Regions from separate parts of the Streptomyces sp. NPDC101132 genome, predicted to be linked through region 2. Evidence: riboswitches for the same ligand, from Rfam matches in the RefSeq annotation. Region 2 holds a riboswitch; each other region holds the start of a gene.

The links. A riboswitch is a leader RNA that binds a small molecule or an ion and turns the genes downstream of it on or off. The one in region 2 is predicted to bind cyclic di-AMP.
Region 1: it holds a riboswitch for cyclic di-AMP, as region 2 does, so the genes downstream of both, ACIQUR_RS18805 (M23 family metallopeptidase) here and ACIQUR_RS06895 (transglycosylase family protein) in region 2, are expected to answer to the same signal.
Region 3: it holds a riboswitch for cyclic di-AMP, as region 2 does, so the genes downstream of both, ACIQUR_RS24505 (peptidoglycan DD-metalloendopeptidase family protein) here and ACIQUR_RS06895 (transglycosylase family protein) in region 2, are expected to answer to the same signal.
Region 4: it holds a riboswitch for cyclic di-AMP, as region 2 does, so the genes downstream of both, ACIQUR_RS19245 (transglycosylase SLT domain-containing protein) here and ACIQUR_RS06895 (transglycosylase family protein) in region 2, are expected to answer to the same signal.

What each region holds. Positions count from the first base shown of each region.
Region 1 is NZ_JBIVYX010000007.1:343,814-351,153, forward strand. It holds gene ACIQUR_RS18790 (GNAT family N-acetyltransferase) at 1-444, opposite strand, end outside; gene ACIQUR_RS18795 (HPr family phosphocarrier protein) at 628-909, shown strand; gene ACIQUR_RS18800 (GntR family transcriptional regulator) at 1,107-1,793, opposite strand; gene ACIQUR_RS18805 (M23 family metallopeptidase) at 2,073-2,870, opposite strand; cyclic di-AMP (ydaO/yuaA leader) riboswitch at 2,883-3,042, opposite strand; gene ACIQUR_RS18810 (M16 family metallopeptidase) at 3,249-4,616, opposite strand; gene ACIQUR_RS18815 (M16 family metallopeptidase) at 4,637-5,974, opposite strand; gene ACIQUR_RS18820 (DNA topoisomerase (ATP-hydrolyzing) subunit A) at 6,178-7,340, shown strand, end outside.
Region 2 is NZ_JBIVYX010000002.1:596,233-603,572, reverse strand. It holds gene ACIQUR_RS06915 (exopolyphosphatase) at 1-13, opposite strand, end outside; gene ACIQUR_RS06910 (DUF501 domain-containing protein) at 10-573, opposite strand; gene ACIQUR_RS06905 (septum formation initiator family protein) at 673-1,149, opposite strand; gene eno (phosphopyruvate hydratase) at 1,251-2,537, opposite strand; gene ACIQUR_RS06895 (transglycosylase family protein) at 2,932-3,615, opposite strand; cyclic di-AMP (ydaO/yuaA leader) riboswitch at 3,621-3,793, opposite strand; gene ACIQUR_RS06890 (transglycosylase family protein) at 4,082-5,134, opposite strand; gene ACIQUR_RS06885 (cytochrome P450) at 5,251-6,513, opposite strand; gene ACIQUR_RS06880 (flavodoxin family protein) at 6,646-7,116, shown strand; gene ACIQUR_RS06875 (ATP-binding protein) at 7,143-7,340, opposite strand, start outside.
Region 3 is NZ_JBIVYX010000011.1:15,757-23,096, reverse strand. It holds gene ACIQUR_RS24540 (FG-GAP-like repeat-containing protein) at 1-789, shown strand, start outside; tRNA gene ACIQUR_RS24535 (tRNA-Lys) at 860-932, shown strand; gene ACIQUR_RS24530 (DUF488 domain-containing protein) at 1,019-1,375, opposite strand; gene ACIQUR_RS24525 (TetR/AcrR family transcriptional regulator) at 1,372-1,965, opposite strand; gene ACIQUR_RS24520 (FBP domain-containing protein) at 2,026-2,514, shown strand; tRNA gene ACIQUR_RS24515 (tRNA-Met) at 2,605-2,678, opposite strand; gene ACIQUR_RS24510 (PP2C family protein-serine/threonine phosphatase) at 2,935-4,128, shown strand; cyclic di-AMP (ydaO/yuaA leader) riboswitch at 4,405-4,538, shown strand; gene ACIQUR_RS24505 (peptidoglycan DD-metalloendopeptidase family protein) at 4,548-5,555, shown strand; partial or broken gene ACIQUR_RS24500 (PrsW family intramembrane metalloprotease) at 5,683-6,492, opposite strand; gene trmB (tRNA (guanosine(46)-N7)-methyltransferase TrmB) at 6,536-7,312, opposite strand.
Region 4 is NZ_JBIVYX010000007.1:454,639-461,978, reverse strand. It holds gene ACIQUR_RS19260 (FAD-binding oxidoreductase) at 73-1,680, shown strand; gene ACIQUR_RS19255 (hypothetical protein) at 1,712-1,957, shown strand; gene ACIQUR_RS19250 (cytochrome P450) at 2,011-3,231, opposite strand; gene ACIQUR_RS19245 (transglycosylase SLT domain-containing protein) at 3,489-4,265, opposite strand; cyclic di-AMP (ydaO/yuaA leader) riboswitch at 4,270-4,466, opposite strand; gene ACIQUR_RS19240 (NADPH-dependent FMN reductase) at 4,922-5,584, shown strand; gene ACIQUR_RS19235 (hypothetical protein) at 5,604-5,858, opposite strand; gene ACIQUR_RS19230 (XdhC family protein) at 6,149-7,108, shown strand; gene ACIQUR_RS19225 (DUF4232 domain-containing protein) at 7,168-7,340, opposite strand, start outside.

The DNA of each region.
Region 1 (7,340 bases), on a different contig from region 2:
GGCGGCGAAGCGGCGGATGCCGCGCTCCCTGGCCACCGCCCCGATGTGTTCGAGCAGTGCGGAGGCGACCCCGCGGCCCTGGTGGGCGTCCTGGACCAGGAAGGCGACCTCGGCCTCGTCGGCGGGGCCGGTGGCGGGGCGGCCGGTGGCGTCGATCCGGTCGTAGCGGACGGTCGCGATGAAGTCGTCCCCCACGGTGGCGGCCAGGCCGACCCGGTCGACGTAGTCGTGATGGGTGAAGCGGTGCACGTCCTTGGCGGACAGCCGCGGGTAGGGCGCGAAGAACCGGTAGTACTTCGACTGGTCCGAGACCTGCTCGTAGAAGCTGACCAGCCGGCCCGCATCCTCGGTGGTGATCGGCCTGATCCGGGCGGTGCCGCCATCGCGCAGCACGACATCCGCTTCCCAGTGGGCCGGGTACGAAGGGTCCGACGGCGTCCGCATGGGCCAAGAGTACGGCCCGGGGCCCGGCGGACCCCACGCGCGCGGCGGGTTGGGCAAGAGGGACAAACAGGGCAAGCTGGGAGGTCGAACGGCGGACTCCTTCGGGCCGAAGGTCGGTCGGATGCAGCCCGGCGGTCGTGAGATAGTGGTCTAGACAACCCGTAGAACCTGAAGGGCATCACCATGGCAGAGCGCCGCGTCAACGTCGGCTGGGCCGAGGGCCTGCACGCTCGTCCCGCCTCGATCTTCGTCCGGGCGACGACCGCTTCCGGTATCCCGGTCACCATCTCCAAGGTCGACGGCACGCCCGTCAACGCCGGCTCCATGCTCGCCGTGCTGGGCCTGGGCGCGCAGGGCGGCGAGGAGATCATCCTGGCCTCCGACGCCGAGGGCGCGGACGCCGCTCTGGACCGCCTGGCGAAGCTGGTCGCGGAGGGACTCGAGGAGCTTCCCGAGACCGTCTGAGCTTCCGGCCGGTTTCCGGCCGATCTCCGGCCGGTCTCCGGCCGCCGAATGAGCCGTACCCCGCTCGGCGGGGTGCGGCTCATTTTCATTCTCCACACCCGGGACTCCGGGCCGGGCAGGAAATGTCCGCGCCGATATCAGGGCACGGGAAATTGGCGGCCCAACAAATTCCGCAGTCCCTTTGTATACGGACTTTGTTAAAAGCGGCCACCCGCGGTGTTTACGGCAGGTTGCGAACCCCTCACTTGCCCCTCGCCCCGCGCCCGCCGCAGCCGGTGCGCCCCCGTGGTCCGGTGCATGTGCGCGGCGGTGAGCGCCCGCGCCCGGTCGGCGTCCCCGCGCGCCACGGCGTCGACGATGGCACCGTGCTCGGCCCAGGACTCCACGGGGTGGGCCGGGGCGTCCACCACGTACATCCAGGCGATCTTGTGCCGCAGCTGGGTGAGCATCGAGATCAGGCCCGGGCTGCCGGAGGCCTGGGCGAGCGTCTCGTGGAACCAGCCACCCAGGGAGCGCAGGTCCTCCCCCTGGCCCCGGCGGGCGCGTTCCTGGCCCAGGCGCACGAGCCCGCGCAGCACCTTCAGGTGGCCCTCGGTGCGGCGCTGCGCGGCCCGGGAGGCCCCCAGGGGCTCCAGCAGCACCCGCAGCTCCAGCAGGTCGGCCGCCTCCTGTTCGGTGGGCTCGGCGACGCAGGCCCCGGCGTGCCGGCGGGTGGTGACGAAACCCTCCGACTCCAGGGTGCGCAGGGCCTCGCGGACCGGGACGCGCGAGACGCCGTACCGGCGGGCGAGGAGTTCCTCGGTGAGCCTGCTGCCGCGCTCGAAGACGCCGGCGACGATGTCGTCGCGGATCGCCGTGCACACCGCGTGCGCGGGAATGCGCATGACCGGACCTCCGCTTAATCCCCGCGAAACGCGGTCGGCGTCGACATGTGTGCCGCCGACTCTATTGCAGAAACGAGGAATTCCGGAGCGCGGCGATGAATTCCGGAATGGTTTTTTGCCAGATCCGCACATGCCGGGTCCCGACCGCCGGTCCCGACCACCGGTCCCGACACGCCGGCTCTCCGCGCGCCGGGCACGCCGAAGGCCCCGGCTCGGGGAGCCGGGGCCTTCGGGAAGCGGGGGTCGCCGCGGGGCGGCGGGGGCGCGGCGTGGCGCGGGTCAGATGCTGACGCCGTGCGAGCGCAGGTACGCCAGCGGGTCGATGTCCGAGCCGTAGTCGGCCGAGGTGCGGGCCTCGAAGTGGAGGTGCGGGCCGCTGGAGTTGCCCGTGGAGCCGGAGAGGCCGATCTGGTCGCCCGGGGTGACGCGCTGGCCGACCGAGACGTTGATCGACGAGAGGTGGCCGTACTGGGTGTACGTGCCGTCGTTCATCTTGATGACGACGTTGTTGCCGTACGCGCCGCCCCAGCCCGCCTCGACGACCGTGCCGAGGCCGACCGCGTGCACCGAGGTGCCGGAGGCGGCGTGGAAGTCGATGCCGGTGTGGCTGCCGGAGGACCACATGGAGCCGCCGGCCTTGTACGAGGTGCTGACGTACGAGCCCGCGACGGGGGCGACGTAGGTGAGCAGACGCTTGCGCTCGGCCTCGCGGGCGGCGCGCTCGGCGGCCTCGCGCTCGGCCTTGGCCTTGGCCTCGGCCTTCGCCTTGGCCTCGGCGGCACGCTGGCGGGCCTCGTTCTCGGCCTGGGCCTTGGCGGCGGCGATCTCGGCGGCGGCCTGCTGGGACTCGGCCTGGGCCTCGATCTGGCCCGCGAGGTCGTCCGCGACGACGACGGCGTTCAGGCCGGTGTCCTCGGGGCCGCGGGAGTCGGCGTCGGTGGCGGCGAAGGCCGGGCCGGCCAGGGTGCCGACGACACCGGTGGTCGCGAGGGCGGCTATGCCGGCCACGTTCGCGCTCTTGCGGCTCAGACGGCTGGGGCCACGGTGCTTACCGGTGGCACGACTGCCAAAGGCCATGGAGAGGCTGATCCTTTCCTTCCCTCTCGCCTACCGGGTTAGCTGACGGGTTCGGAGCAGGAAGGTCTCCTACGGGCCACCTCTGGCGAGGCGGTCCGATTCACCCCAGGGACTGATGTGGGTCCCCGGCTCCCCAGGCTCGCGCCTGACGGGGACTCGGCGATTGCTGTCCGGTGCCGCGGGTGCGGCTGTTACAGCTGACGGACAGCGAGGTTGACGCTAGGCGGATCGTCGGACAATCACCAAACGGACACGCTGTTTTGTGGCGTACGCCACGGGTCATTCAGGCAACGAACGCCCTGAAACGGACAGAAATCGCAAACGGGGCCCTGATGGACAATCCATCAGGGCCCCGCTCCATGTCGGGCCGGAACCGGGTCAGTTGGTGACCACGGTCACCTCTCCGATGCCCAGCGCCCGCACCGGGTCCGCGATCTGGGACGCGTCACCCACGAGCACCGTCACCAGACGGTCCACCGGGAAGGCGTTCACCACGGCCGAAGTCGCCTCCACCGTGCCGGTTTCGGCGAGCCGCGCGTACAACTGCGCCTGGAAGTCGTCCGGCAGCTCCTGCTCGACCTGGTCGGCCAGGGTGCCGGCGACGGCCGCCGCGGTCTCGAACTTCAGCGGCGCCACGCCGACCAGGTTCTGCACGGCCACGTCGCGTTCGGCGTCGGTCAGGCCCTCGGCGGCGAGGGTGCGCAGCACCTGCCACAGGTCGCCCAGCGCGGGGCCGGTGTTGGGCGTGTCCACCGAGCCGCTGATGGCCAGCATCGAGGCGCCGGTCCCGTCGGCCGTGGAGCGCAGCACCTGCCCGAAGGCGCGCACGCCGTACGTGTAGCCCTTCTCCTCCCGGAGCACGCGGTCCAGGCGCGAGGTGAGCGTGCCGCCGAGGCAGTACGTGCCGAGGACCTGCGCGGCCCAGACGCGGTCGTGGCGGTCCGCGCCGATCCGGCCGATCAGCAGCTGGGTCTGCACGGCGCCGGGCCGGTCCACGATCACCACGCGGCCGGTGTCGTCCGCGGTGACCGGCGTGACCGGGTACGCCTCGCCGGAGCCGCCGGTCCAGGAGCCCAGGGTGTCGGCGAGGACGGCGTCCAGGTCGGTGCCGGTCAGGTCGCCGACCACCACCGCCGTGGCCGTCGACGGGCGCACGTGGGCCTCGTAGAAGGCGCGCACGGCCCCGGAGTCGATCCGGCCGACCGTCTCCTCGCTGCCCTGGCGCGGACGCGACATGCGCAGGGTGGCGGGGAAGAGCTCCTTGGAGAGCTGCTTCGCGGCCCGGCGCTGCGGGTTGGCCAGCTCGTGCGGGATCTCGTCGAGGCGGTTGCGGACCAGGCGGTCCACCTCGCTGTCGGCGAAGGCTGGGGCGCGCAGGGCCTCGGCGAGCAGGGTCAGGGCCTTGTGCAGGCGGGAGGCGGGCACCTCCAGCGAGACCCGGACGCCGGGGTGGTCGGCGTGCGCGTCGAGGGTGGCGCCGCAGCGCTCCAGCTCGGCGGCGAACTCCTCGGCGGAGTGCTTGTCGGTGCCCTCCGACAGGGCACGGGCCATGATCGTGGCCACGCCGTCGAGGCCCTCGGGCTCGGCCTCCAGGGGGGCGTCGAGGATGACCTCGACGGCCACGACCTGCTGGCCGGGGCGGTGGCAGCGCAGGACGGTCAGGCCGTTCCCGAGCGTGCCGCGCTCGGGGGCGGGGAAGGCCCACGGCTTCGGCTGTCCGGCCTGCGGCTGGGGGTGGAAGGTCATCGAGGAAGCGACGTCGGCGGTCACTGGTCTGCCCCTTCGGCGTTGTCTTCGGTGGCGGGCAGCGGTTCGTACACGAGGACCGCGCGGTTGTCCGGGCGGAGCCGGGCCGCGGCGACGGCCTGCACCTCTTCCGCGGTGACGTCGAGCACCCGCTCGACGGCGGTCAGCGCCAGCTGGGGGTCGCCGAACAGCACGGCGAACCGGCACAGTTCGTCGGCCCGGCCGGCGACGGTGCCGAGGCGGTCCAGCCACTCGCGCTCCAGTTGGGCCTGGGCGCGCTCCATCTCCTCGGAGGTCGGGCCGTCGGCGGCGAAGCGGGCGAGCTCCTCGTCCACGGCCGCCTCGATGCGGGGCACCTCGACGCCGCCGGAGGTCTTCACGTCCAGCCAGCCCAGGGAGGGCGCGCCGGCCAGGCGCAGCAGGCCGAAGCCCGCGGCCACGGCGGTCTGGTCGCGCCGGACCAGGCGGTTGTGCAGGCGGGAGGACTCGCCGCCGCCGAGGATGGTGAGGGCGAGGTCGGCGGCGTCGCACTCGCGGGTGCCGTCGTGCGGGAGGCGGTAGGCGGCCATCAGCGCGCGGGCCGGGACCTCCTCGACGATCTCCTCGCGCAGCTGCGCGCCCATGACGTCCGGCAGGCTGCCGTCCCGCGGCGGCTGCTTGCCGTCGTGGGAGGGGATGCTGCCGAAGTACTTCTCGATCCACGCGAGGGTCTGCTCGGGGTCGATGTCGCCGACGACCGACAGCACCGCGTTGTTCGGCGCGTAGTAGGTACGGAAGAACGCTCGGGCGTCCTCCAGCGTGGCGGCGTCGAGGTCGGCCATGGAGCCGATCGGCGTGTGGTGGTACGGGTGGCCCTCGGGGTAGGCCAGGGCGGTCAGCCGCTCGAAGGCGGTGCCGTACGGGACGTTGTCGTACCGCTGGCGGCGCTCGTTCTTCACCACGTCGCGCTGGTTCTCCATGGACTCGTCGTCCAGCGCGGAGAGCAGGGAGCCCATCCGGTCCGCCTCCAGCCAGAGCGCGAGCTCCAGCTGGTGGGCCGGCATGGTCTCGAAGTAGTTGGTGCGCTCGAAGCTCGTGGTGCCGTTGAGCGACCCGCCGGCGCCCTGCACCAGCTCGAAGTGACCGTTGCCCGAGACGCTCGCCGAGCCCTGGAACATCAGGTGCTCGAAGAGGTGAGCCAGACCGGTGCGCCCCTTGACTTCGTGGCGCGAACCGACGTCGTACCACAGGCAGACCGCGGCGACCGGGGTCAGGTGGTCCTCGGACAGCACCACGCGCAGGCCGTTGGCCAGGCGGTGCTCGGTCGCTGTCAGGCCGCCGGAGGCGGCCTGCGCTGTGGCCGTGTGACCCATGGGCATGTGATCCCTTCGATCGCGATGAGAGAAGTCCTGCCACTGTATGCAAGCGCGCCGACGGGCGGAGAAGTTCCCGGGGCCTTCCGCGGACCCTTCGCCGCACCCCGTCCGGGGGTACCCCCAGGGTCGGGGTCGGCGTTGTCGGCGGGGCGGTCCACAATGGACCGCGTCAGACCGATCTCGGATCACGAGGAGCCGCAGCAGCGATGGCCCGCCGCAGCACGAAGACCCCGCCGCCGGAGGATTTCGAGGAGAGGATCCTCGACATCGACGTCGTCGACGAAATGCAGGGCTCCTTCCTCGAGTACGCGTACTCGGTGATCTACTCCCGCGCGCTGCCCGACGCGCGGGACGGGATGAAGCCGGTGCACCGCCGCATCGTCTACCAGATGAACGAGATGGGCCTGCGCCCCGACCGCGGGTACGTGAAGTGCGCCCGCGTCGTGGGTGAGGTGATGGGCAAGCTCCACCCGCACGGCGACGCCTCCATCTACGACGCGCTGGTGCGCATGGCGCAGCCGTTCTCGATGCGCCTGCCGCTGGTGGACGGCCACGGCAACTTCGGCTCGCTGGGGAACGACGACCCGCCGGCGGCCATGCGTTACACCGAGTGCCGGATGGCGGACGCCACGTCGCTGATGACGGAGTCGATCGACGAGGACACGGTCGACTTCACGCCGAACTACGACGGCCAGGAGCGCGAGCCCGTCGCGCTGCCCGCGGCGTACCCGAACCTGCTGGTCAACGGCGCGTCCGGGATCGCGGTCGGCATGGCCACGAACATGCCGCCGCACAACCTCGGCGAGGTCATCGCCGCCGCCCGCCACCTGATCCGCTACCCGAACGCGGACCTGGAGGCGCTGATGCGCTTCATCCCGGGTCCCGACCTGCCCACCGGCGGCCGGATCGTGGGACTCCAGGGGATCAAGGACGCGTACGAGTCGGGCCGCGGCACCTTCAAGATCCGCGCCACGGCGACGGTGGAGAACGTCACGGCGCGCCGCAAGGGCCTGGTCGTCACGGAACTCCCCTTCACGGTCGGCCCGGAGAAGGTGATCGCGAAGATCAAGGACCTGGTCGGGTCCAAGAAGCTCCAGGGCATCGCGGACGTCAAGGACCTCACGGACCGCTCGCACGGCCTGCGCCTGGTCATCGAGATCAAGAACGGCTTCCACCCCGAGGCCGTGCTGGAGCAGCTGTACAAGCTGACGCCGATGGAGGAGTCCTTCGGCATCAACAACGTGGCGCTGGTCGACGGCCAGCCGCTGACGCTGGGCCTCAAGGAGCTGCTGGAGGTCTACCTCGACCACCGCTTCGACGTGGTCAGGCGGCGCAGCGAGTTCCGCCGGGGCAAGCGCCGCGACCGCCT
Region 2 (7,340 bases):
CCACGCGGGTCATGCGGTCGCCTCCTTCTCGTCCTGCTCGCCCTGCTCGCCCTTCTCGGCGCAGGGGGTCACGCAGGGACCCTTGGCCCACCACTCGGGCAGCATCGCGATGGCCTCGTCGCCCAGCGGGTTCACGCCGGGGCCGGCGGCCAGCGAGTGGCCGACCAGCACGTGCAGGCACTTCACGCGGTCGGGCATGCCGCCCGCGCTCGGGAAGCCCTCCAGCACGTCGATCGCGTCGCGGCGCGCGATGTAGTCCTCGTGCGCGGCGCGGTAGGCGGCGGCCAGCTCCGGGTCGGTGCCGAGCCGGGCCTGCATCTCCTTCATCACGCCGTTGGCCTCCAGGGTGCCGATGGCGGAGGCGGCGCGGGGGCAGGTCAGGTAGTACAGCGTCGGGAACGGCGTGCCGTCGGGCAGCCGCGGAGCCGTCTCGACCACGTCGGGCTGGCCGCAGGGGCAGCGGTGGGCGATGGCGCGCAGACCGCGCGGCGGGCGGCCCAGCTGCTCCTTGAACGCGGCGACGTCCGCGTCCGTGGGCTCGGTCCGGTCGGTCTGGGGCGGGGGCGTGTCCATGCCTGGGATGCGTCTCTTCGTTCGTGTGCTGTTGTGGGCTACGTCAGTGGGCGGTGCGTCGGTCGGGCGGTGCGGGCGGGCGGTGCGTCGGGCGGTGCGTCAGTCCTCGTCCGGGCGGTCGGCCTGGTCGACGCCGTCCCAGACGTTGGAGTACCAGGGGCGGTCGGCCGCACCCTCGTCGGCGCTGCGCCGCTCCTCGGCCTCCGGGTCGATCACGGTGTAGCCGATCTCCCCGGGCCGGACGTAGTGCAGGTGCCGGCGGGCCTGCTGCTCGACGTAGGCCGGGTCCTGCCAGCGGGCCTTCTCGTCGCGGAGTTCCTCCAGGCGCTGCCGCGCCCGGTCGGCCTCCCGCTGCTGCTCCGCGATCTCCGAGCGCTGGGATACGTACTGGCGCATCGGATACGCGAGGGCGACGACCAGGGTACAGAGGACGAGCACGAGCAGCGCCGCGCGCCCGGTGAGGCGGCTGCGCCGGACCTGCCGGCGGGACTGGGAGCGGTAGACGTGGGCCGCGGTCCGCTCGCCGAGCGCCTTCAGCCTGGTCGCGGTGGAGAACCGATCCCGGTTCCCGGCCATGTCCCGCCTCCCCTGATAAGCACGTACGTCCCCGCACACGGTACGGGACCGAGTGCGGGGACGTACGGAGGCTCAGGGCGCTGTCAGCCGGTTCGGCCGGGTCAGCCCTTGAAGCGCGGGAACGCGCTGCGGCCCGCGTACACCGCGGCGTCGTCGAGGATCTCCTCGATGCGCAGCAGCTGGTTGTACTTGGCGACGCGGTCCGAGCGGGCCGGGGCGCCGGTCTTGATCTGACCGCAGTTCACGGCGACGGCGAGGTCGGCGATGGTGACGTCCTCGGTCTCGCCGGAGCGGTGCGACATCATGCACTTGAAGCCGTTGCGCTGGGCCATCTCGACGGCGTCGAGGGTCTCGGTCAGCGAACCGATCTGGTTCACCTTCACGAGCAGGGCGTTGGCGGAGCCCTCCTCGATGCCGCGGGCGAGGCGCTCGGGGTTGGTGACGAAGAGGTCGTCGCCGACGATCTGGACGCGGGAGCCCAGCTTGTCGGTGATGACCTTCCAGCCGGCCCAGTCGTCCTCGAACAGCGGGTCCTCGATGGAGACCAGCGGGTAGGCGTCGACGAGGCCCTCGTAGTACTCGGTCATCTCGGCGGCCGAGCGGGACTGGCCCTCGAACTCGTACTTGCCGTCCTTGTAGAACTCGGACGCGGCGACGTCGAGCGCGAGCGCGATGTCCTTGCCCGGGGTGTAGCCGGCCTGCTTGATGGCCTCGACGATGAGGTCGAGCGCGGCGCGGTTCGACTCCAGGTTCGGGGCGAAGCCGCCCTCGTCGCCCAGGCCGGTGGAGAGGCCCTTGGAGTGCAGGACCTTCTTGAGGGTGTGGTAGACCTCGGCACCCCAGCGGAGGGCCTCGGAGAAGGACTCGGCGCCGATCGGCGCGATCATGAACTCCTGGATGTCGACGTTGGAGTCGGCGTGCGACCCACCGTTGAGGATGTTCATCATCGGAACGGGCAGCAGGTGCGCGTTCGGGCCGCCCAGGTAGCGGAACAGCGGCAGGTCCGAGGCCTCGGAGGCGGCGTGGGCCACGGCCAGGGAGACGCCCAGGATGGCGTTGGCGCCGAGGGAGCCCTTGTTGTCGGTGGCGTCCAGGTCGAACATGGCCTGGTCGATCAGGCGCTGCTCGGTGGCGTCGTAGCCGACGAGCTCCGGGCCGATCTGCTCGATGACGGCCAGGACGGCCTTCTCGACACCCTTGCCCATGTAGCGGTTGGGGTCACCGTCACGGAGCTCGATGGCCTCGAAGGCACCGGTGGAGGCGCCGGACGGAACGGCAGCACGGCCGGTGCTGCCGTCGTCGAGGCCCACCTCGACCTCGACCGTGGGGTTGCCTCGGGAGTCCAGGATTTCCCGGGCTACGACGACGTCGATGGACGGCACGAGCATCTCCTTCTGGGATGTGACGCTAGATGTGCGGTGGCGTGTGGGGCCGTGGGACCGGCCTCGCCGCCTAGAGCCTAACCCCGTCGGGGGCGTCGGCCGCCCGACCGCCCGGGTCCTGGGACGAAAAAGGGACCGAATACCCGTCTTCCAGGACATAGACCCCTGATCAAACGAGCACAGGGGCTCCCAAAGGGGCTCCGGAGGGGTGACGGAGCGGCTCGCCGGCCGCACGAGGGAGGGGCTCGCCGGCCGCACGAGGGAGGGGCTCGCCGGCCGTACAGGGGGGGGCGGCGCGCCGACTGCATATAGGGGAACGCCCGCCCGGCGCGTCGGGGGGAGGACGCGCCGGGCGGGCGTGGCCGGTGCCGGTCCGGGATCACTCCCGTACCGGAGCCGTTCAGGAGAGCTTCAGCATCTGGCCCGGGTAGATCAGGTCGGCATCGGTGACGATGTCCTTGTTGAGCTCGAAGAGCTTCTCCCAGCCGCCCTTGACGTTCTGGGCGTCGGCGATGGTGCCGAGGGTGTCGCCGGCCTTCACCTCGTAGGAGCCGTTGCCCTTCTTGAAGCCGGTGGCCGGTGCCGCGGGCTTCGGGGCGGCGGCGGTGCGCTCGGAGCGGGTGGTCGGAGCCTGCTGCGTGCGGGTCTCCGTCGTCTTCTTCTTGGCCTTCTTCTTGACCGGGGCGGACTCGCCCGAGCCGCCGCCGTTGTACTTGGCACCGGACAGGCCGACGCCGCAGCTCGGCCAGGCGCCCTTGCCCTGACCGGCCAGCACCTTCTCGGCGATGGCTATCTGCTGGGACTTGCTGGCCTGGTTGGCCTGCGGGGCGTAGGCGGTGCCGCCGTACGCGGCCCAGGTGGAGGGCGAGAACTGCAGGCCGCCGTAGTAGCCGTTGCCGGTGTTGATGGACCAGTTGCCACCGGACTCGCACTGCGCGACGCGGTCCCACTCGGAGGCGGTGGCGGCGTTGGCGGTGCCCGCCACCATCAGCGGGGCGGCGACGGCCGCGCCGGTCACGCCGACGAGGGTGACGATGCGGGTGGCCTTGGACGCACGGCGGTGCTTGCCCTTGGAAAGCAGCATTGGAGGCTTCTCCTCACCGACGCCTACGAGGTGAGCTGTCGGGTTCGGGCGTAGTGAGTTGCCCGGCCTCGCGTCCTAGCGCGTGGCTTCACCCCAAGCCGTTCCGTGACCGTCTTTCAACGGCCGGGCCCGGCACAAACCTTGGGTCCCCCGCTCCTGCCTTCGGCGCTTGCGCGACGACTGTTTCCCCCGTCCGCCGGCAGGACTCGGCGATGCGGTCGAAGGAGCCCGCGGTGGCGAGCGGTTCAGACCGTAGACAGACCGCTCCCCGATGTTCAAGGCAGGACATCGGGGAGAAACGGCCCGTACTTGCGCACCGGGAACCGGTATTTGCGCAGGTGAGAAGGGGCGGTAGCCGAGCTTCCGGGCGGGACACGCCAGTTGACGGCCTGAGACTCATGTCTCACTGACGCCAGACTTACATGAATCCGGACATTGCCCGCTTTATCGGATGCCCGAAGTGCCCCTAGTTCTGGCTTAGGTCGAGGTTCTGACCAGGCTTGATGAGGTCCGCGTCGTCACCGATGACCTGCTCGTTGGCCTTGTACAGCGCACTCCAGCCGCCCTTGAGGCCCTTCGCGTCCGCGATGCGGGAGAGGCTGTCGCCGGACTTGACGATGTACGTGGACTCGCCGGCGCCCTCGGGGGTGACACCGGTACCCGACCCGGCGTCAGGAGCGAGCGGGTCGGCGGTCAGGGCGTGACGTCCCGTTCCGTCCGTTTCGCCCGACACGTCCCCTGACGTCTCGTCGGCCGCGTCGCCGCGGTGCTTGCCGGTGCCGGGGGTGGCCGACCCGTCGGTGGCCCCGGGGGTCGCACCCGGGGTGGCCCCGTCGGTCGCTCCGGGCGTGCCCGGGGTGCCGGTGGCGCCCGGGGTGGTGGGCGTGCCCGTGCCGGGGGCGGTGGGGGTGCCGGGGGTCGCGGTGCCGGGAGTGGCGCCGGGGGTGCCGGTGGCACCCGGGGTCGCGGTGCCCGAGGGGGTCCCGGTGGCCGGCGGTGCCGGGGTGCGCGTCACGGGGGGCGCGGGGGTCTTCGTACCCGTACCGGCCTCCTCGGTGGCGCCGGAGCCCTCGTCGGGGCGTACCGGCGCGGGGGTGATCGGCTTCGGCTTGCCGAGGCCGTCGTCCACGTCGGCCTTGGGGCCGGCCTTGGTGAGCCCGGCGGGGGCAGCGCAGAGCGGCCAGGCCGAGGGGCCCTTCTCGGCGAGCACCCGCTCGGCGACGGCTATCTGCTGCGAGCGGCTGGCGAGGTCGGCGCGCGGCGCGTACTCCTCGCCGCCGGCGCTCTTCCACAGTTCCTGGGTGAACTGCAGCCCGCCGTAGAAGCCGTTGTTGAGGTCGGCACTCCAGGTGCCGCCGCTCTCGCACTCGGCGACCTTGTCCCACGTGGCGGTGTCGGCGGCGCTGGCGTTGGTGGCGGCGAGCAGCGGCAGCGCCAGTGCGGAGCCGGTGACGCCCGCCGTGACGACGAGCGCAGGGGCCTGACGGGGGCGCCGGTGACGGCCGTTCCCGGAACGCATGAGGTGGACCTTTCGCGTGGCGGCAAAGGAAGTGACGGCGAACCTAGCGGGGTTCGAACGGATGTCACAAGTCGATGATGCGCAGATCACGTTGAGGTCACGAAAGTGAGGAATGCTCAATTCCGTTGTTTGGGGCGGGGGGTGAACTCCACGGGCAGGGTGCGCAGACCGCGCATGATGAGCCCGCCGCGCCACCGGAGTTCGTCCGGGTCGACGGCAAGTCGCAGGTCCGGCAGCCGGGTCAGCAGGGTGGCGAGCGCGGTCTGTCCTTCGAGGCGGGCGAGCGGGGCGCCGAGGCAGTAGTGGATGCCGTGCCCGTAGCCGAGGTGCTGGTTGTCGGTGCGGGAGAGGTCGAGGGTGTCGGGCCGGTCGAAGCGGGCCGGGTCGCGGTCGGCCGCGGCGAGGACGACGAGTACCGGTTCACCTGCGGCGATGCGCTGTCCGCCGAGGGTCAGCGGCTCGGTGGCGAACCGCCAGGTGGCCAGCTCGACGGGCCCGTCGTAACGCAGCAGCTCCTCGATCCCGGTCTCCAGCAGGGCGGTCTCGCCGGCCGCGAGCGAGTCCTGGAGCCGGGCCCGCTGGCCGGGGTTCCGGAAAAGGGAATACAGCCCGTTCCCAATCAAATTGACGGTGGTCTCGAAACCGGCGAAAAGCAGGATGAATGCCATCGCCGCGGCCTCGTTCTCGGTGAGGTGCTCGCCGTGGTCACTTGCCCGGATCAGTCCGGAGATGAGGTCGTCGCCCAGGTCGTCCCGCTTCCGGTGGATCAGTTCCACCAGATATCCGCGCATCTTCTTGACCGACCGGGCCACCCCGCCGCGGGGTCCGCCGCCGTGGCGGATCATCATCCCGGCCCAGTCGCGGAAGTCGTCCTGGTCCTCGCGCGGTACGCCGAGCATCTCGCAGATGGCGTAGATCGGGAGCGGGAAGGCGAACTCGTGGATGAGGTCCGCCTCCCCCTTCTCCGCGAAGCCGTCGATGAGGTGGTCGGTCAGCTCCTGCACCCGCGGGGTGAACTCCGCCACACGGCGCGGCGTGAACGCCTTCGACACCAGCCGGCGCAGCCGGGTGTGGTCCGGCGGGTCGATGTTGAGGAGGTGGGTCATCAGCTCGGCCTTGCGCTCGCCGGGGATGCCGGTCTTCCCCTTGGCGTGCGCCGGCTCCGCGTGGTGCGCCGGGTTCTTGCTGAGCCGCTGGTCCGCGAGGGCCTGCCGGGCGTCGGCGTACCGGGTGACGAGCCAGGCCTCGACCCCGCTGGGCAGCGCGGTGCGGTGCACGGGCGAGTGCTCCCGCAGCCACGCGTACGCCGGGTACGGATCGGTGGCGAACTGCCAGTCGAAGAGGGTGGGCGGGGAATCGGGCGCGGCCTGGTCGTGCATACGGCGACCCTAACGGCCGGGTTTCCCCCTGGTGCCCCGAGCCGCCCCGCCGCGGGAAGGGATGTCACATCCGACGGCGCTGCACGGTCCTCCTTGCGGAAGCGGGAGCAACGAAGGAAGGGATCGTGAAGCATGAGGACAGTCATCGTGTGCGCCTCCGTGTCGCACGGCAACACGCGTCGCGTCGCCGACTGCATGGCGCAGGTGCTCGGTGCGCGGGTCGTGTCGCCGGAGGAGGCCGACCCGGCGGAGCTGGCCGGCGCCGACCTCGTGGGGTTCGGCTCGGGCGTCTACTACGGCAGGCTCCACCCCCGCCTGATCGACCTCGTCAAGGGACTGCCCTCCGGGCGGGGGCGGGCGTTCGTGTTCGCCACCAGCGGGCTCCCCGACGGGTCGGCGGCGCCGTTCACCCGCCCGCTGGTCCGGATCCTCGAAGGCAAGGGCTTCGCGGTGGACGGCAGCTTCCGGTGCCGGGGGTTCGACACCTGGGCGATCTTCAAGCTCGTCGGCGGCATCAACAAGGAGCGCCCGGACGCCCGGGACCTGACCGCCGCGCGGGCGTTCGCCGAACGGCTGCTGGACGGGCGCGGGCCGGAGTCCTGACCCGCCGCCCGGGACCCTCCGCGGCATCACGTGCCGCGGAGGGGGTGGGCGTGGGTGTGGGTCGGGTTGCCCGGGAGGGTGGCCCAGGTGCGGGTGCCGCCGCCCGGTTCGCGCGATTCGCCGAAGCCCCATTGGCCGCCGCTCTCCCGGACCACCGCCGACAGGAGGCGGAGCGCGCCGCGGCGGCGGGCCTCGCAGGCGGCGGCCAGGCGGGGGTGTTCGTG
Region 3 (7,340 bases), on a different contig from region 2:
CGCGACAGCGAGATCCGCACTTTCGGCGACCAGGCGGGTGGGGTGGTGGCCCGCGAGGGGACGTCCTTCCAGGGGCTCGTCGACTTCTGCGGCACCTCGAACCGCCGGAGCCGTGACTGCGGCGTGGACAGCAACGGTTCCACCGAGGACTACGCGAAGGCGTTCCCGCTGCTGACCGCGCTCGGCGACGCCGACGGGGACGGCATCGGCGAGCTGCTGGCACGGCGTACCGACGGAAACCTGTACCGGATGGAGCCGATCTTCTGCTCTTCCCTGTCCTCGTGCGGCAAGGTGCTCCTCGGCTCGAACTTCGGCATCTACAACACCCTCCTCGCCCCCCGCGACCTCTCCGGCGACGGTTACAACGACCTCGTCGGGCGGGACTCCGCGGGGGTGCTGTGGCTGCACCGCGGGACCGCCGACGGGAAGTTCCCCTCGCGGGCGCGGATCGGCAGCGGTTGGGGGCAGTACACCGCCATCGCCGGGCGGGGCGACTACTCGGGTGACGGCCGGTCGGATCTGGTGGCCCGGGACTCCGCCGGGACGCTCTGGCTGTTCCGCGGGAACGGGGCCGGCGGGTTCTCCGGGGCGACCCGGATCGGCGGTGGCTGGAACGCGTACAACGCCGTCGTCGGCAGCGGCGACATCGACGCCGACGGCCGCCAGGACATCGTGACGCGTACGCCGGCGGGCGCGGCGTACGTCTACAACGCGGACGGCAAGGGCAACTTCCTGCCCCGCAAGCAGTGGGCCACGACCCAGTGGAAGAACTACCTCCGCATCGGCTGACGCAGCTCACCCCTGATAGTCGATCGGCTGACCGGCGGTGTCCGGCTATGCTCAGGGGTGAGCACGCCGTGGGCCATTAGCTCAATTGGCAGAGCAGCGGACTTTTAATCCGTTGGTTGTCGGTTCGAGTCCGACATGGCCTACCGCTCGGCGGTCCCTCCGCGGGACGCCGCGAAGCGCCCCGTCCGGGTTTCCCGGGCGGGGCGCTTCCGTGTGTTCATCCGTGTGTTCAGAGGTGGTCCAGCAGGACCGAAACGTGGCTGTGGGCCGGGTCCTTGACGGCGGTGAGGAGCGTCACCGGGCCGTCGGCGGCGAGGGCGCGCAGGCGGGCGAGGGCCTCCGCGGCCTCGGGGGCGGCGAGTTCGGCCGCGTACCGGGCGCGGAACTCGGTGTCGGTCAGGCCGCCCGCGTGGAACTCCTTGCGGAGTTCGCCGGACGGGGTGAGCTCCTTGGGCCACTCGTCCACCCGGGCGTCCGCCTTCGACACGCCGCGCGGCCACAGGCGGTCGACGAGGACGCGGGTGCCGTCCCCGTCGGTGGGCGGGTCGTAGACGCGGGCGACTCGGATCCCGCTGCTCCGGCTCATGGGGCCAGGGTGGGGGACGGGCCGGCCGGCGGCCAGTTCGCCAGCAGCGTGTCGAGGGCGTCGATCATCCGGGCCCAGGAGGCGTCCAGGTCGCGGGCCGCGTGGAAGGCGGCGGCGGCCTCCAGGGCGGCGAAGCCGTGGAAGGTGCTGCGGAGCAGCCGGACCGCGTCGGTCCGGTCGGGCTCGCCGAGCCCGTAGCCGCGGATCATCGCGTACGTGTACTCGACCATCCGCCCGTGCCCCGGCGAGGCGGCCAGCACCTCGGCGGACAGCTCCAGCTGGGTGGCGGCGTAGCGGCCGGGACGGCCGACGGCGTACGAGCGGTAGGCGTGGGCGAAGCCGGTGAGGGCGGCCTTCCCGGCGCGCCCGGCGACGGCCGCGCCGAGGAGGTCCGCGAACTCGGCCGCGCAGCGCACGGCGAGGCGGGTGCGCAGGTCCTGGAGGTTCCGCACGTGCGAGTACAGGCTCGCGTCCTTCACGCCGAAGCCGCGCGCGAGGGCGGAGACAGTGACGCCGCCCAGCCCCGCGGTGTCGGCCAGCTCGGCGGCGGCCTCGACGACGCGGTCGGCGGTCAGTCCTGCTCGGGGCATGTTCTCCCTAATCGAATTAATGGTTTGCCTAGAGGGTCTAGGAAGATTAGCGTGCCGGACATGAAGGCGCTCACCGAATCCGACATCCGCGGCTCGTTCATCAACTGCTCCAAGGGCGAGGCCCAGCGCCTGCCCATCCCCCGCGACCTGGCAGAACGCCCCTGGGACGACCTCGACTTCCTCGGCTGGCGGGACCTCTCCGCGCCCGACCGCAGCTACCTCGTCACCGAGCGGGCGGGCCGGCCGGTCGGCATCACGCTGCGCTTCCCCTCCGTGAAGCGCGGCTTCCTGCACCGCAGCATGTGCACCTTCTGCCTGACCACCCACCCCGGTTCCGGCGTCTCCCTGATGACCGCCCGCAAGTCCGGGCGCGAGGGCCGCGAGGGCAACTCCGTCGGCGTCTACATCTGCACGGACCTCGACTGCTCCCTCTACGTGCGGGGCAGGAAGCAGCCCGAGCCCGGCGGCCGCTTCGAGGAGACGCTGACCGTGGAGCAGCAGGTCGAGCGGATGAAGGGGAACCTGGACGCCTTCCTCGCCAAGCTCTGACGGGCGGCGGGGCGGCGGGCGCGGCGACGCGCGGGGCGCCCCTGCAACGACGAAGGCCCGGATCCAGAAGGATCCGGGCCTCGTGCTGAGTAGCGGGGACAGGATTTGAACCTGCGACCTCTGGGTTATGAGCCCAGCGAGCTACCGAGCTGCTCCACCCCGCGTCGGTGACTCCAGCTTACGCCATTCCGGGGGGTGCTCCGCGCCATTTGATTCCCGGGGGGCTTCCGGGGGGTTCCGGCGCCGGCCGCGGGCCGCCGGCGCGTCGGCCCGCGCGACGCCGGCGGACCGGGCGGCGACACCCGTTCGGCCCCGCCCGCTCGCCGTGCGGCCGCCCCGCCCGCAGCCTTGGGAGGCGGGGCGGCGGCGGCCCGTACCGCGGGCGCGAGCGGGGACCGGTCAGGGAGGGACGTGGTGGGGCTGGGGCAGCGAGGAGGATCCTCCCGGGGGGCCGGGAGAGCCGGCCGGGCCCGGAGCCGCACCGGTGACGGCAACGGCAGACGCTTCGCGCGGACCTTCCTGCGCGTGCTCCCCGCACTCCTGATCGTCCTGGGTCTGGGCTTCGACGTCCTGACCCCGCCCAGCTTCACGGGCGCGCCCTTCTTCACCGCGGCACCTCTGATCGCCGCCCCGCTCTTCGCGTTCTCCACCACCCTGCTCACCGGCGCGACCGCCGCTCTGGCCGTGCTCATGCTCCAGCTCCGCAACGGCAGCTCCGGCAAGGTCGAGGCGGTCACCGAGCTGGTGACCGTCTTCACCGTCGCGGTCCTGGCGCTGCTGATCAACCGCGTGGTCCGGCGCAGCGGCGCGCAGCTCGCCTCCGCGCGCGGCGTGGCCGAGGTCGCCCAGCGCGCGGTGCTGCCCACCCCCGCCGGACGCATCGGCGGACTGCACGTCTCCGCCCGCTACGAGGCCGCCGACGCCGACGCGTTCATCGGCGGGGACCTGTACGCCGTCCAGGACACCCCGTACGGCGTCCGCCTCGCGGTCGGGGACGTACGCGGCAAGGGGCTCGGCGCGGTCGAGGCGGTGGCGGTGGTGCTCGGCGCCTTCCGCGAGGCGGCCGAACGCGAACCCACCCTGGAGGGTGTGGCCCGGCGGGTGGAGCGGGCCCTGGCCCGGGAGGGCACCCGGCGCGACAGCCTCGACTCCGTCGAGGGCTTCACCACCTGCGTACTGGCCGAGGTCTCCCCGGACGGCGGCACGCTCCGCGTGGTCAACCGGGGGCACCCCGAGCCGCTGCTGCTGCGCGCCGACGGGAAGCTGGAGGTGCTGGCCCCCGCGGAGGCCGCCCTGCCGCTGGGCATGGGCGAGCTGGGGGACGGGCGGTACCGGGCGGACGCGTGGCCCTTCCCCGCCGGCTCGACGCTGCTGCTCTACACCGACGGGCTCTCCGAGGCCCGGGACGCCGCGGGCGCCTTCTACGAGCCGGCCGAACGGCTGCGCGGACGGATCTTCCCCGGGCCGGAGGAACTGCTGGCCGGCCTGATCGCCGATGTGCGGCGGCACACCGGTGGCGGCGCCACGGACGACATGGCGCTGCTCGCGGTCGTCCGCCCGACGCCGGGTCAGGCCGTGCGCCGGAGGTCCGTCACCGCCGCACGGCGCCGCTGAGCGCGTCCGGCCGGACACGCAACGTAAGCGAAGCAGGTGGGGGCGTCGGTTGGTTGACGGCCCATCAGGGTACGGAAGTGGCCGGAGTGGCGATGTCTGCGCAGGCGTCTCGCCCGACTCTGTCGCTCGATGCGGCATTTGCCCTGGCCAACGCCGGTCACGGAATGGCTGGTTGATGTGAAGGATCAAGTAAGGGAGCTTGGAATCACTCCCTGTTGTCTATTACCGTTCGATAACGCAGCGCGGCTGTCCAGGCCGTCGCAAGTGACGGCACCGTGCGCGTGCGCGCCGAATCCCGTGAGGGAACCGGGGAACCACCAACTTGGGGTGAATCGGGTCGTTCTGACCCGTAGGAGACCTTCCTGCTCCGAACCCGTCAGCTAACCCGGTAGGCCAGAAGGAAGGAAAGGAGCGCCCCCGTGGCGTCCAGCAGGCCTGCCCCCGAAGCCCCCGGTTCCATCGAGACGGACTCGCCCTACCCGGGCGGAACCGGTGCCGGGGCCTGGGGCGAGTGGAACCCCACCGAGGACTCCGCCCGTCCGGCCGGCGGCCGCCACCGCGTCGCCAAGCAGCGCGGCGGACTCGCGCGCAGCTCCACGGTCCTCGGCGTCGGCATCATCGCCGCCGTCGGCGCCACCGGCATGGCCACCGCACAGGACAAGCCCCCGGTCGCGATATCCATACCCTCGCTGCTCCCCGACGACGAGGCGGACGCGGCGCGGGAGACCACCCCCATCGAGGCGCCCCTCACCAACGCGGGCGTCACCCCCGAGCAGGCCGCGGCCGGCACCGACGCCGGCGAGGCCCTGCGCAACCGCATCCTCCAGCAGGCGGAGTCCCAGGCGGACGCGGCCGTCGCCCAGGAGAAGGAGGCGGCCCAGCGCGCCGCCGAGCAGGCCGCCGCCGCGAAGGCGAAGGCCGAGCGGGAGGCGGCGGACAAGAAGGCCGCCGAAGCGCGCAAGGCCGCCGAGGCCGCGGCGAAGGCGGCCGCGGAGGCCAAGGCGGAGGCGGAGCGCCTGGCCAAGCTGGCCGGCCAGTACGCACTGCCCACCTCCTCGTACACGCTGACCTCGCACTACGGCGACTCCGGCTCGATGTGGTCCTCCGGCCACCACACCGGCCTGGACTTCGCCGCGCCGACGGGCACCCCCGTCAAGGCCGTGCACGGCGGAAAGATCATCTCGGCGGGCTGGTCCGGCGCGTACGGCTACCGCATCGTCCTCCGGCTGGAGGACGGCACGGAGGTCTGGTACTGCCACCTGTCCTCGATGTCCGTCACCTCGGGCACCGTCACCACCGGCGAGACCATCGGCCGCGTCGGCGCCACCGGCAACGTCACGGGCGCCCATCTCCACCTGGAGGTGCGGACCGGCGGAGCGACGGTGGACCCGCTGGCATGGCTGCGGGGCAAGGGCCTGACGGTCTGACGACGGCGGGGTACGGGGCCACGGCGCCGTCCGCCGGGTACGGGCCCACCGCGTCCACGGCGTACGGCCCCACCGCGTCCACCGCGTGCGCCGCGCCCCGCATCGCCGGTACGAACAGCGGGTCCCGGCGCCCCCGGGCCCGTACCCCGAGCCAGGCCAGCACCCCGAAGACCGGCACCATCACGGTCGCGTACACGACGTAGAAGCCGTACTCGCCGAACTCCGACGAGCTGTTCCACAGGGCGTGCGTCGCCATCGCCAGCGCCAGCCCGGCCAGGGGCAGCCCGACGCGCCGCCACCGCCCGGCCGCGAAGGCCGCCCAGCAGAAGCCGAGCCCGGTCCACACGGTGAACAGCGGGTGCGCGAACGGGGACATCACCACCCGTACGAAGAAGGTCGCGGCCGTCACCGAGTCCAGCAGCGAGGTGCCGCTGCCGAGGTCCTCGCCGAAGGCGTTGCCGAGGTAGAGGATGTTCTCGGTGAAGGCGAAGCCCGTGGCGGTGAACCCGGCCACCACGATCGCGTCGGTGATCCCGGTGAACCGCCGCCCGCGGAAGAGGAAGACCAGCAGCAGCGCGGCGGCCTTCGCGCACTCCTCCACCACCGGGGCGATGGCGATCGAGCCGAGCTGGTCGGCGTCGTGCGGGTCCAGGGTCGCGGCCGCTATCCACCGGGTCGCGAAGCTGTTGGCCACTATGGCGATGAGCGCCGCGGCGCACGCCCCCCAGGCGAAGACGAACAGGTGCTGCGGCCAGGGCCCCGGCTTCGTCCGGTCCAGCCAGTGGAACACCGCCATCAGCGGTGGCACCGGCAGGACGGCGAGGCCGAGGCCGACGAGGAAGCCCTGGGTGCCGGTCTGCTCACGTACGAGGGCGAGGATCAGCACTCCGGCGACCGCGAGCAGCCCGATGGACGCGCGAGACAGGACCCGGAACACGCCACGACAGTAGCGATCCGGACGCGTACCGGAGGGCTGGTTTTCAGTTCTCGGTGCGCCGGAACAGCAGGTCGTGTACGACGTGGCCCTTGTCCAGGCCCTGTCCCTCGAAGCGGGTGAGCGGCCGGAACTCCGGGCGCGGCGCGTACCCGCCGTCCGGCTGGGTGTTCTCGAAGTCCGGGTGCGCGCTGAGCACTTCGAGCATCTGCTCGGCGTACTCCTCCCAGTCCGTGGCGCAGTGCAGGATCGCGCCCGGCGCGAGGCGGGTGGCGGCGAGCGTGAGGAACTCGGGCTGGATCAGCCGGCGCTTGTGGTGGCGCTTCTTGGGCCACGGGTCCGGGAAGTACACGCGCATCCCGGCGAGGGCGGCCGGGGCCAGCATCTCGCGGAGCAGGATGATCGCGTCGCCGTTGGCGACCCGGATGTTGGTCAGGCCGTTGCGCTCGGCGAGGCCGAGCAGGTTGCCCTGGCCGGGGGTGTGCACGTCGACGGCGAGGATGCCGGTGCCGGGGTCGTCGGCGCCCATCTGCGCGGTCGCCTCGCCCATGCCGAAGCCGATCTCCAGGACCACCGGCAGGCCGTCGAACATCTTGTCGAGGTCGAGGACCTCGCGGCCGTCGATGTCGAGGCCCCAGGTGCCCCAGAGGCGGCGGAGCGCGTCCTCCTGGCTCGTGGTCACCCTGCTCCGGCGCGGCTGGAAGCTGCGGATGCGCCGCTCGTGGTGCGAGCCCGCCGGGTCGGGGGCGGGACCGTCCGGGAAGCGGGGCTGGTGGCGCCACACCGGAGGGGGCTTGGGCTGGGGGTTCAGGGACTCAGACACAGTGCCGCCAATTCTACGGCGGCCGGCC
Region 4 (7,340 bases), on a different contig from region 2:
GCCGGGCGGAGATCGGCGGGGCGGCGGCGTGCCGCGGCGGGCGCGGGGACGGTACGCGGCGTAGTGGGCGGTATGACCCTTCACCGGCGGCGGCTGCTGGCCGCGTCCCTGTTCGCCTCCTTCGCCGCTCCGGGCCGGGCGCAGGCCGCCGGGCACCCGGACCCAGGCGGGCACCCGGACCCCGGCCGGGCGGCCCGCGCGTCCGGCGGCGGGCGCGCCGTCCGCCCGGGCACCGCGCGCCGGGACGCCGACCTCGCCGCGCTGGCCCGGGGGCTCGACGGGCGGCTGGTGCTGCCCGGCGACCCGGACTACCCGGCGGCGAAGCGCCTGTACCAGCCCCGGCACGACGGGACCGCCCCGGCCGCCGTCGCGTACCCGGCGCACGAGGCGGACGTCGCGGCGTGCCTGGAGTTCGTACGCAGCCGGGGCCTGCCCGTCGTGCCCCGCAGCGGCGGGCACAGCTACCCGGGCTGGTCGACCGGTCCCGGGCTGGTGGTCGACGTGGGGGCGCTGGCCCGGGTCACGCCGGGGGCCGGCACCGCCCGGGTGGGTGCCGGGGCCCGGCTGGCCGACGTGCACGCGGGCCTGGGGGCGGTCGGGGCGGCGATCCCGACCGGGCTGTGCCCGTCCGTCGGGATCGCCGGTCTGACGCTCGGCGGCGGGCTGGGCGTCTCCAGCCGCGCCTACGGGGCGACCTGCGACCGGCTCACCGGGGCCCGGATCGTCACCCCGGACGGGGCGGTGCGGGACGTGGACGCCGGTCACGAGCCGGACCTGTTCTGGGCCCTGCGCGGCGGGGGCGGCGGGAACTTCGGGGTGGTCACCGAGTTCCGCTTCCGCACCCATGCCGTGGCCGAGTGTGCCTTCGCGGAGCTGAACTGGGCGTGGCGGGACGCGAAGGCGCTGGTCCTGGGCTGGCGCCGGTGGCTGGCCGAGCTGCCGGACCCGTACTGGAGCCAGCTGGAGCTGTACGGTGCCGGGCCGGACGGGAGCCGGCCGGGGCCGGCCGTGCGGGTGGTGTGCCTGGACGGCGCGGGCGGGACGGAGCGCCTGCTCGACCGGCTGGAGGCGCTCGCCGGGTCGCCGCCGCGGGACCGGCACCTCGTGGTGCGGGGGTACGAGGAGACGATGCGGGTCATGGCGGGGTGCGGCGAACGCACGGTGCCGCAGTGCCACCTCCCCGGCGCCCTGCCGGGGCAGGACCCGCGCGGCAGCCTGGAACGCGAGACGTACGCGGCGCGCTCTGACTTCTGGCGCGCGGGCGGGCTGTCGGAGGCCGCGGTGGACGTGCTGCTCGACGCGGTGGCCGGGTACCCGGCGGCGGTTCCGCCGGGCGGGCGGGGCGTCGTCCAGCTGGACGGGGTGTGCGGCGGGGCCCTGAACCGGGTGGCCGTCGGCGACACCGCCTTCGTGCACCGCGGGGAGGAGCTCCTGGCCCAGTACCTGGCCCTGTGGCCGGGCACGGCCACGCCCGCGGAGGTGGCCCGGCACGAGGGCTGGCTGCGGGAGCTGTGGTCGCGGCTGAGGCCCTGGGCGAGCGGGCGGGCGTACCAGAACTACGCCGACCCGTGGCTGCCGGACTGGCGCGGGGCCTACTACGGGCCGGCGCTGCCCCGCCTGGAGGAGGTGCGCCGGCGCTACGACCCGGAGCGGCTGTTCCGGTTCCCGCACGCGGTCTGACGTTGTCGGGGGGATGGGCCATCCTGAGGGGATGAAGATGCCGCGTGTCCAGTGTCCGGCCTGCGGGCGCAACGTCGCCGCGATGCCGGTCGGCGTCGGGCAGTGGAAGGCCGCCCGCCACGACCACCCCGGGATGCAGCGCGACGCCACGGGCGCGCTGGTGAGCTGTAGCGCCTCGCTGCGGCCGGTGGAACCGGACCGGCTGCTGCACCAGTTGCCGCTGCCGGGCTCCGACGCCGCGGGCGAGCCGGACCCGGAGCCGCTCCCCGGGCTCTGAGCGGGGCCCGGCCCCGGGAGCGGCCGCGCGGTCCGTGGTTCTGCGGGCCGGGTCTACGCGGGCCCGGGGGTGAAGGTGACCGGGAGCCGGTCGAGGCGGTGCACGATGAAGTTCTGCTTCCAGGTGAGCGATTCCGCCGGTTCGGCGAGGCGGAGGCCGGGCAGCCGCCGCAGCACCTCGCGGAGCGCGATCTCGCCCTCCAGCCGGGCCAGCGGGGCGCCGAGGCAGAAGTGGATGCCGTGGCTGAAGCTCAGGTGGCCGTTGGTCCGGCGGGTGATGTCCAGCCGGCCGGGCTCGGTGAACTTGGCCGGGTCGTGGTTGGCGGCCGCGATGGAGACCGCGACGTGGTCGCCGGGCCGGATCTGGGCCCCGCCGATGGTGAGCGGTTCGGTCGCGAAGCGGTAGGTGACGGTGGAGACCGGGCTGTCGAAGCGCATCAGCTCCTCGACGGCGCCGGGCAGCAGGCCCTCGTCCGCCCGGAGCCGTTCCAGGGCGTCGGGGTGGCGCAGCAGGGCGAGGACGCCGTTGGCGATGAGGTTCACGGAGGTCTCGAAGCCGCCGACCAGCAGGATGAAGACGTTGGAGCGCATCTCCAGGTCGGAGAGCGTGTCGCCGTGCCGCTGGGCCTCCAGCATGCCGGAGATCATGTCGTCGCCGGGCTCGGTGCGGCGGCGGGCGATCAGCTCGCTGAGGTAGGTGTTGAACCACTGCCCGGCGGCGGCGAGTTCGCCGGGCCCCGAGGAGGCGTTCATGCCGGTGATGACCTCGGCGTAGCGGCCGAACTCGTCCCGGTCTCCGAACGGGACGCCGAGCATCTCGCAGATCACCGCGATCGGCAGCGGGAGCGCCAGGGCCTCCACGAGGTCGGCCCGGCCGGCGGGCAGGACGGCGTCGAGCAGCCCGTCGGTGATCTCCTGGACGCGGGGGCGCAGCAGTTCGACCCGGCGCGGGGTGAAGGCCTTGGCGACCACCTTGCGCATCCGGGTGTGGTCCGGCGGGTCGCTCAGCATCATGTGCTTGGTGAGCACGAACTCGTCGCTGTACATGCCGAGGTACTGCCGGAGTTCGGGCGCGGCGGCGTGCGCGCCGCGGACGAGGCGGGGGTCGGAGAGCGCCTCCCGCACCTCCCGGTGGCCGGTCACCAGCCAGGCGGGCATGCCGTCCGGCAGGGCGACGCGGTGGACCGGGCCGCGCCCGCCGAGCGTGCCGAAGAGGGCCTCCGGGTCACCGAAGAGCTCTGTGGTCAGGGCGACTTGTCCATCGAGGTCGATCACGTGGTTCCTCATCCGGTCGGCGCGACATCACGCCCCGGGCCACGGCGGAGGGGGTGCCGGCGCCGCGGCCGGGGGCCACTTCCGGCCAGCTTCGGCAGCCCGGGGCCCGCGCTCAACGCCCCCGGCCGCCGTACGTCAGGTACACGCGGACCTGACGCGGGCGCGCGGCCGGGCACTCCCCCTGCGATCGCACCCGCGAACGCGGCCGGGACCGGCGGCCGTGGCCGCCGGTCCCGGTGTCGCACACCCGAGGGGGATCAGTAGGCGCCGAAGACGTTGTCGATGGAGCCGTAGCGCGCGGCGGCGTAGTTGCACGCGGCGGTGATGTTCGCGACCGGGTCGTACGAGTCGGTCGAGGTGCCGGGCACGTGGTAGGCGCGGAACGTCGGGTCGATCACCTGGAGCAGGCCCTTGGAGGGAATGCCCGCGGCGGCGTTGGAGTCCCAGTTGTTGATGGCGAGCGGGTTGCCCGAGGACTCCCGCATGACGTTGCGGTAGATGCCGTTGTAGCTGCCGGGAATCCCGTGCTTGACCATGATGTCCAGGGATTCGCGGATCCACCCGTCGAGGTTGTTCGCGTAGCTCTTCGCCTTGGGAGCCGCGGCCTTGAGGGTGGTACGGGCGGAACGGTCGGCCCGCGCGGGCGCGGCCTTCCGGGCCGGCGCGGCCTTCCCGGCGGCCGCCCCGACGGAGAGCTTCAGGCCCGGACGAATGAGTGACGGGTCCTCACCGATGACCGTCTTGTTGTCCTGGTAGAGCTTCTTCCAGCCGCCGGCGAGGGAATGCTTTTCGGCGATCTTCACGAGGGAATCGCCGGCCTTGACCGCGTAGGTCACCGGGGCCTTCGGTGCCGCGGCGGGGGCGGCGCCGACGGCCTGCGGGGCGACGGTCCCGGCCGTGGCGGGGGCCGCGGCACTGGCCGTGGTGGCACCCAGCACGGGCAGCGCCAGGGCGGCACCACCGGTGCCGACGGCGACGAAGCCGCGGGTCAGACGGGTGTTCTTGGGGCGGCGGTGCTTGCCTTTTCCGGGCATGGCGCATTCCTCTCCGTCGCCTGCGAGGTGAGCTGTCGGGTTCGGACTGGAGTTGTCCGGCCACACGTGGTGACTTCACCCCGAGCCGTTCCGCGGAAGATCGCGGAACGGCGGCTTACCTGGTTCCCCCGCTCCTGCCGTACGTGAATTGAATGGGGACGGTGCGGTCCGGGCGGCGGCAGGATTCGGCGTTCCACCCGGAATGAGCGTGACCGTAGGCGAGAGCCGCGGGACGGAACAAGTCCTGAATTCGCTAAAGGAAAGCGAACGGGGGAATTCGGGCCGGAAAATGGCAAGATCGATTTTCCGGCTCACCCCAACTTTCCAGTCGCGGCAACGCTTTCGGGTCCACCCCGGCATGTCACGCGAAAGCCTCGCGTGACACATATCACCGGGGCCCACAAGGAGTGTGAAATACCGGCGCGGCACGGAAAAGCGGGATGCGTCGCAAGCGCTCATTTATGTCCGTTTTAGTCCGTTCTGGTGAGGGTGGCCGGAGGGGCCGCCGCCGCCCGGGTGAGTTCGCCCCCGGCACGGCCCCGGCACCCGTCCGCCGCTCCCCCGCTGTGCTGGTCTCGTGGTCACACCCCCCGCACTGGAGGCAGCGGCCCATGACTGTTGACCCCGGACCCGCAGCGGTCCCCGAAGCGGCCCGCATGCCGGTCCCCGACGAGGTGCGCCAGCCGGTCCGCCTGCTGGTCTTCGGCGCCTCGCTGCGCGCCGGGTCGCTGAACACGCGGCTGGCCGCCCTGGTGGCCCGGCTGGCCGCCGAGGCGGGCGCGGCCGTCGACCTGGCCCGGCTGGCCGACTTCCCGATGCCGGTCTACGACGGCGACGCCGAGGCCGAGACGGGGCTGCCGGAGGGCGCGCTGGCCCTGCGCGAGCGGATCGCCTCCTGCGACGGCTTCGTGATCTCCTCGCCCGAGTACAACGCCTCCGTGCCCGGGGTGCTGAAGAACGCCGTCGACTGGGTGTCCCGGGTCCGGCCGCAGCCCTTCAAGGACAAGCACGCGCTGCTCGTCTCCGCCTCGCCGTCCCTGGTCGGCGGCAACCGCGGCCTGTGGGCCCTGCGCGTCCCCCTGGAGCACCTGGGCTGCCGCGTCTACCCGGACATGTTCAGCCTCGCCAGGGCGCACGAGGGCTTCACCGACGCCGGTGACCTGGCCGACGGCGGCCTCCAGGGCAGGCTGGCCGACGCCGTCGGCGCCTTCCTCCGGCTGGTCGAGGCCGACACCCGGTACGTGTGCCTCCAGCGGCGCTGGTACGAGTTCCTCGGCGACCGCACCGACGCCCCCGTCACCGAACGCTCCGAGGACTGACCGGCGCGTCCCGTCGCCCTCAGGGCACCACGTGGAGGCCGGTCAGCAGCAACGCCGTCACGATCGAGGCGGCGGCCAGCAGCGTCATCGCCATGCGCAGCAGCACCGGCGCGCGCCCGTGCGGCGGTTCGGCGGCGGGTGGCCCGGGGACCTCGGGGTCCGTGCGCAGGGCGGCACACCGACCGCAGTCCTCGCCCTCGTGCGCGGACGGGGAGTCGAGCCAGTAGGCACCCTGGAGCGCGGCGAGCGGCCCGGGCGTCGATGTCGTCTTCACGCCCTCTCAACCGGGCGCGGCCGCACCGGAAACGGCGCACCGGCCCACCGGTATGGAACCGTTGCCTGGACCGTGCCGGCGGCGGCCCTGCGGCCCCCGCGGGGGCGGTGGCGCGCCGGGCCCGGTGGCATTCACGAGGACGGGCCCCGGCGGGGTTGGGGTGATCGTCCAAGCGGGTGGGTTGGTGGTCCGCCCGAAACTCGTCGCGAACGGGGTCGGGCGGCCTGGAGCGGGCATACGTTGGGGGCTGACCTGGGAAGACCGGGCGGAGTCGAGAAGGGCGGCGTGTGATGCGCGAGCTGGTGGAGACGGCGCGGCAGTGGGTGGCCGAGGGCCGGGGGGCGTTCCTGGCACGGCCGGTGGCCGAGCAGGGCTTCGGGCCCCGGGACCCCGCGGGTGCGCTGCTCGTCGATCCGCGCGGAGCGTGTGCGGGGAGCCTGTACCGCGGGGTGTTCGACGAGCAGCTCGTCGCGGAGGCCGCCGCGATCGAGGAGGGCGGCGCCCGGGTCTGCCGGGTGTCGGTGCACGGCTCCGAGGCCACCGGTGCCGGGCTGACCTGCGGCGGCCAGGCGGAGATCCTGGTCCAGCCGCTGGCGTCGGTGCCGGACGAGTGGTGGGAGTCCCTGGCCCTGGGCGAGAGCGCGGCGCTGGTGACCCGGCTGGCCGAGGACGGCACCCGGGTGGCGAGCACCGTCGTGCGGGCGGGCGACGAGGACGGTACGCAGGCCGGTCGGGACGCGCGGGAGCTGCTGGCCCGGCACCGCGCCGGGCACGAGGCCCGGTACGACGACGAGGGCCTCGTACTGATCGAGGTCTTCCCGGCCGACCCGTACCTGGTGATCGGCGGCGGCGGCGAACTCGCGGAGCTGATCGGCCGTCAGGCCGGGCTGCTGGGCTGGGAGTGGACCACCACCGAGAGCGGCCCCGAGGCGGAGAAGCTGCTGACGGACCGGCGCGGCTCCGCCTGCCTCGCGATGCTGAGCCACGACCCGGCCTTCGACGTCCCGACCCTCGCGCACGCGCTGCGGACCGGCATCCCGTACGTGGGTGCGCTCGGCTCCCGCCGTACGCAGGCCCGGCGCCGCGAGGAGCTGCTGGCCGGCGGCACCGGCGAGGCCGAACTCTCGCGCGTCCACGGCCCGATCGGCCTCGACCTGGGCGCCCGCACCCCCGCCGAGACGGCCCTGGCGATCTGCGCGGAGATCCTCAGCACCCTGACGGCGCCGTCGGCGCGGCAGGACACGGCGTAGCCGGCGGCGCGGGCCGGCCGGAGAGAGCCGGCCCGCGGCCGCCGTGCGGGCCGGGCCGGTCAGGTGGCGAACATGTACCTGTTCACCACGGACTCGCTCGTGTTCCAGTAGGTGACGCCCGGCGTCGGGCCGACGTCCACGAAGGTGGGCTCGGGCAGCGGCACGTTCAGCGGCGTGCCGAGTTCGCCGTCCCGATCCACGAAGCCGACCGTCATCTTCCTCTTCAGGTCGA